Regions from separate parts of the Pseudoalteromonas sp. GutCa3 genome, predicted to be linked through region 1. Evidence: predicted binding sites of a transcription regulator. Region 1 holds the regulator's gene; the other holds the start of a gene.
The links. The regulator FliA, encoded in region 1, starts transcription of late flagellar genes. The targets are predictions, from matches to a motif close to CTAAAGNTNNNNNNNNNNNNGCCGATA.
Positions count from the first base shown of each region.

Region 1 (3,190 bases):
TACTAACGGTCAACGAGTGCCAGAAGATATTCGTGTTGCAAATGCTGAAAAACTAGTGAAAAAGGCTGAGCAGTTATATTTAAAAAGAACAAAAGCACAACATTCAAGGCACCAAGCAGTGGCGCCAAGTACAGTAGGGATGTATGATTAACACAGTATTAGATCAAGCAAGCGGCCTGCGCAAAATGAGTCAAAACAATAACAACGGCGTAAAAGTTATCGCTGTAACCGGTGGTAAAGGTGGGGTGGGGAAAACAAATGTTTCTCTAAATACCGCTATTGCACTAGGGCAACAAGGTAATAGAGTATTAGTGCTGGATGCTGACTTAGGTTTAGCAAACTGTGATGTGATGCTTGGTTTACGTGTAGAGCGCAATTTATCACACGTTTTGTCAGGTGAATGTGAGCTTGACGAGATTTTAGTTGAAGGCCCTGCTGGTATTAAAATTGTACCCGCTACATCGGGCTCGCAAAGTATGGTTGAATTATCGCCATCTGAGCATGCCGGGCTAATTCGTGCATTTAGCGAATTGAATACCGAATTTGATATTTTAATTGTAGATACAGCCGCTGGTATTTCAGACATGGTGCTAAGCTTCTCACGAGCAGCACAAGATGTAATGGTTGTAGTGTGCGATGAACCAACATCAATAACCGATGCTTACGCACTTATTAAAGTATTAAGCCGCGAGCACGGTGTTTATAAGTTCAAAATTGTTGCCAATATGGTCCGCAGTATGCGTGAAGGCACTGAATTGTTTGCAAAACTATCTAAAGTTACCGATCGCTTTTTAGATGTTTCAATGGAGCTAGTAGCAACGGTTCCTTATGACGAAAATATGCGCAAAGCAACACGTCGCCAAAAGGTGATTGTTGAGCTCTTTCCAAGTTCGCCAGCCGCTCTCGCGTTTAAAGCGCTGGCGACAAAAGCAGTTAAATGGCCAATACCAAATCAACCATCTGGGCATTTAGAGTTTTTCATTGAGAAACTAGTAAACGGCTAATTATGACAACATTGGTGAATAGAGCTATGGGATATCAATCAACACAAAACTTAAATGTGATTGTTGAGAAACATGCATCACTTGTTAAAAAAGTGGCATGTCATCTAATTGCTCGATTACCACCTAGCGTTCAGCTTGATGATTTAATTCAATCAGGAATGATAGGTTTAATAGAAGCTTCAAAAAACTTTGATGCAACAAAAGGCGCAAGCTTTGAAACCTTCGCCGGTATTCGTATTCGCGGGGCTATGCTTGATGAAATGCGCCGTGGTGATTGGGCTCCTCGTTCAGTACACCGTAAAAGCCGACAAGTTGCAGAAGCAATTACTGGGCTCGAAAGCAGTCTGAATCGCGAACCAACAGATACAGAAGTTGCTGAAAAACTTGAAATTTCACTCAATGAGTACCATCATATTTTAAATGATGTTAATACCAGTAAAGTATTAGGCATAGAAGACCTTGGTGTAGATGAGGATGTTATTACTCCCGTAGGCCAAGATTTAGCGCTAGACAAACCTTTTAATAATGTTAAAAATGATCGGTTTAATGAGTCTTTGCTAAATGCAATAAAGTCATTACCAGAGCGTGATGCAATGGTACTTTCTTTATACTATAACGATGAAATGAATTTAAAAGAAATAGGACATATACTCGATGTAAGCGAATCGCGTGTAAGTCAGATACATGGTCAGGCGATGATTAAGCTTAAAGCTAAAATCAATGACTGGATAAACTAGTAGTAAGTAAACTAAGGTTAATACCTCACTGGGGGATGTTTTGGATAAAAACATGAAAATTCTTGTAGTTGATGATTTTTCAACGATGAGACGAATTATAAAAAACCTATTACGTGACTTAGGTTTCACTAATGTTCAAGAAGCTGATGACGGGTCTACAGCTTTGCCTATGTTACAAAATCAAGTATTTGATTTTGTGGTTACAGATTGGAATATGCCGGGAATGCAAGGTATTGACCTTTTAAGAGCAATTCGTGCAGATGATAAGTTAAAACATATCCCTGTACTGATGGTAACGGCAGAAGCTAAAAAAGAACAAATAATAGCTGCAGCGCAAGCTGGCGTTAATGGTTATATTGTTAAGCCATTTACGGCTGGAACATTAAAAACTAAATTAGAAAAAGTATTTGAACGCTTAGGCTAATGATGGGGGAGAGGCTTATGTCAGCACCAGCTGCGCCTCAAATAACGTTAGAACAAGCTCGTCAACTCGTCATTTATTTAGAAAACGATGAGCAAGATAAAGCTAATCAGTTGATTTTAGAGACAGCTTCGCAAGAGCAGTCTAAATTATTTGCTGAAGTTGGGAAGTTGACTCGTCAACTGCACGAAGCACTTAAAAGTTTTGAGCTTGATACTCGCTTAACTAACATAACGACAGATGCGATTCCAGATGCTAAAAAGCGGCTTAATTATGTCATAGAAATGACAGAAAATGCGGCTAATAAAACAATGGATGCTGTTGAGGCTAGTTTACCTATAGCTCAGCAACTTGCAGATGAAATATCTCATATCAAACCGACATGGGATCGTTTAATGAGCCGAGAGATTGAGCTTGGTGAGTTTAAACAACTTTGCCATAGTATCGATAAGTTTATGAATAACTCTCATCATAAAACGGATGAGCTTCAAAGCTTAATGACAAATGTACTAATGGCTCAAGACTATCAAGACTTAACAGGTCAAGTTATTCGCCGTGTTATAGAACTTGTTAGAGAAGTAGAAGAAAGCTTACTTCATCTTTTAACAGCGTTTGCTGAACAAGATGACAGTGACAACACAGCGAATAAAGTAGAACAACAAAAAATAAAAGAACCAGTTGCCACACAAACTTTAGCAGGTCCTGAAGGCCCTATTATTGATAAAGAATCGCGTAATGATGTTGTATCTGATCAAGATGAAGTCGATGATCTTTTATCAAGTTTGGGCTTCTAAGAGGAGAGTAACTGCATGTTTGAAGTCGATGAAGATATTTTACAAGACTTTCTTGTAGAGGCAGGAGAAATCCTAGAGCTTTTATCTGAACAGTTAGTTGAACTGGAAAATAATCCAGAAGATACCGAGTTACTAAATGCCATATTTAGAGGCTTTCACACTGTAAAAGGTGGTGCAGGCTTTTTAGCTATGACAGAACTTGTTGATGCTTGCCACGGCGCTGAAAACGTATTT
Region 1 is NZ_PJBK01000034.1:18,121-21,310, reverse strand. It holds gene flhF (flagellar biosynthesis protein FlhF) at 1-151, shown strand, start outside; gene CXF64_RS07220 (MinD/ParA family ATP-binding protein) at 144-1,004, shown strand; gene CXF64_RS07215 (RNA polymerase sigma factor FliA) at 1,031-1,741, shown strand; gene cheY (chemotaxis response regulator CheY) at 1,782-2,165, shown strand; gene CXF64_RS07205 (protein phosphatase CheZ) at 2,183-2,956, shown strand; gene CXF64_RS07200 (chemotaxis protein CheA) at 2,972-3,190, shown strand, end outside.

Region 2 (3,190 bases), on a different contig from region 1:
TAAACTTAGGTTGTAAAAATGCACTACCTGAAGGAAATGAACCATTCTCTCTAATGCGAATAATTATTTGCTGCCCTAAAGACTCAAGCTCAATTGCGCCATCGATTATTTGCTTTTCAAGCTGCTGCGCTATCTTTTTAACAAGCTCGTTAGTTTGCTCCTGATCGGCTGCTGAAGTTGCTTGCTCAGAAGATTCTTCTTGTGAGGTACTACGAGATTCACCACCGCGTTTATCCCCGCGCTGTTCTTGCCTGCCGCCTGCTGAACTTTCATCGCCAGCCTGAAACTCTAACATTTGTTGAGTCATTTCGACTGTTTGCTGCTGAATGGTTTCTATTGGGGTTGGCTCTGGTTTGCCTGGGGTAAACTCCATGGCAATAACAGAGGTACCTTTAGGGATGTCTTTTACTTCAATTTTATTCTGCACACCAAAAGCAAACTTCATAGAGCCCGCAATTTGTTTAAACTTAAGTACATCCATTTCTGAAAACGCGAGCAAGAGTACAAAAAAGCACATTAACAGTGACATTAAATCGGCAAACGTTCCCATCCATGCAGGTAGACCTGGTGGTGGGCATTTACACTCTTGATCAGACATAGTTACTCCTCGGTATCTACTTTGCGTTTAGATTCAGCTAAGTAATTTTTCAAAATACCTTCGATTACTTTTGGATTCTGACCATCTTGTATACCTAAAATAGCATCCAAAATTAAACGCTGATTCATAGCTTCCTCGTCTTTACGCAGTTCGAGTTTTACCTGAATAGGAATTGCCACAACATTGGCTAAAAACGCGCCATATAAAGTTGTTAATAGTGCTACTGCCATTGCCGGACCAATTGCCTTTGGGTCATCCATGTTAGACAACATTGCAACCAAACCAATTAGAGTACCAATCATACCCATTGCAGGCCCTATATCAGCTAACGACTTAAATAAACCCGCGCCCAATTCATGGCGAGTCGTGGTTAGAGAAATATCTTTTTGAAGTGTAGCGCGAACTACATCTGCGTCGTGGCCATCAACGAGCATATCGACGCCTTTGCGCATAAAGGGGTTTGGAATTTCAGCTTCTTCGAGTGCTAAAAAACCGCCTTTACGAGCTGAATCCGCAAGTTCTACTGCTTTTTCGATAAGTATTTCTGGCGTTTCGATTTTAAACATAAACGCTTTGGCAACAACTTTACCTATCCCCAAAAATTGCGACATGGTGAAGTTTGATAAAACAATAAAGAGTGAACCACCAAATACAATAACCACAGACGGGGTATTGTAAAACATAGCCATTTCACCGCTACTACTCATAAACATAGACATGACAATTAAGCCAATTGCGCCTAGGATCCCGATTATGGTTGCTAAATCCACATTTCCTCCAGAAGTTTCATGCTTAATGGCCTTATCATAAACTTTTATTATTAACTGCTTATCGGCAACATATTGAATTGCTTAAGCCATTTTTATAAATAAACATAAAAAGCAGCCTTTAGCACTATCTTAGATCAAGTTATAAGGGCTACCTAATTATCAATTGATTTATTAAACCAACAGACCGCTATTAAGGCTTTATTAATGCACTTGAAATATAATTTAACGTTATAAAGGTAAAAAACCAATATCATCCTTTGACCTAGTTTAGCATTCCCCCTAAAATTGACCCCTAAATTTATTATGTAAGCTGAAATAAAGATGGCGACTAAAAAACCTGAAAACTTAAGTTTCGAACAAGCACTAGAAGAATTATCTACAATCGTTAGTGACATGGAACAAGGTGACTTATCGCTTGAGCAATCGTTAAAGCAATTTGAGCGTGGAATTGCATTAGCAAGTGCTTCATCAGGGAAATTACAGCAAGCAGAACAAAAAGTATCAATTTTGATGGGGAATGGCGAAAAGTCAGTACTTACAAATTTTGATAATGATATGGAATAGCTGTGAGCATAAAAAATCATATTGAACGTGCTCAAAAAGATGTAGTAGCGACCTTACAACAGCATTTTAACCAGCCTCTCGATACAGAAGAAACGGTAAAGAACGCCACCCAGTATGGATTATTTAATGGTGGTAAAAGATTACGTCCATTTTTAGTTTATGCCACAGGTAAAATGCTCGGCGCAAACCATCAAGACTTAAACGTACTTGCTGCTGCAATTGAGTGTATTCATAGCTATTCGTTAGTCCATGATGACTTACCAGCAATGGACGACGACGACTTACGCCGCGGACGCCCTACTTGTCATATAGAGTTTGGCGAGGCAAATGCAATTTTAGCCGGTGATGCTCTTCAAACTCTTGCTTTTGAGCTTATTGCGAATCACAAATTTGAATGCTCATCGCAAACACAAGTAAAAATGATTGCTACACTTGCCCACGCATCAGGCCTTCAGGGTATGGTTGGCGGACAAGGCCTTGATATAGCAGCAACTGATAAAGTGATTACCGTACAAGAGCTTGAGCGAATACATAAGCTAAAAACCGGGGCTCTAATTAATTGCGCAATTACACTTGGTGCACTGTGCAGTGAAAAGGCTGATCAACAAACCTTAGAAAATTTAAGTGTTTTTGGGTATGCTATAGGGCTAGCATTTCAAGTACACGACGACATTTTAGATGTTGAAGGCGATACAGTTATTTTAGGAAAGCCACAAGGCTCCGATATTGCCGCGAATAAAGCGACATATCCGGCGTTATTAGGTATGCTAGGCGCTAAAGAAAAGGCGCAAAATTTAATACAACAAGCCCATGAAGCGTTAGCAAATATAGATGCTGACACAACACTTCTTGCGTCGCTAGCAAATTACCTAATTGAGCGTGACCACTAATTTTTGCTCATACGTATTGCAATTAGCACTGACATTATTACTCAACATTAATTATTCGTAAAAGCTTTGAATTAATTAATGTTAGCGAAGGATATATATAAAACCATGACACTTGATAGTAGCAAGTATCCATTACTTAATTTGGTTGACGAGCCAGCCCAATTGCGTGACTTAGCGCAAGACAAACTCCCTGCATTTAGCAATGAGCTGCGCGATTATTTACTCAACTCAGTATCGCAAAGTAGCGGTCATCTAGCGTCTGGTTTAGGGACGGTTGAACTAACCGTTGCGCTGCATTATGTTTATAACACTCCAGACGATCGCCTAGTTTGGGATGTGGGTCATCAAGCTTATCCGCATAAAATTCT
Region 2 is NZ_PJBK01000029.1:35,377-38,566, reverse strand. It holds gene CXF64_RS05950 (flagellar motor protein MotB) at 1-598, opposite strand, end outside; gene pomA (flagellar motor protein PomA) at 601-1,368, opposite strand; gene CXF64_RS05940 (exodeoxyribonuclease VII small subunit) at 1,690-1,932, shown strand; gene ispA ((2E,6E)-farnesyl diphosphate synthase) at 1,935-2,822, shown strand; gene dxs (1-deoxy-D-xylulose-5-phosphate synthase) at 2,928-3,190, shown strand, end outside.
Region 2: pomA (flagellar motor protein PomA) is a predicted target of FliA. The motif match lies at 1,428-1,454, and genes of this name have one in related genera.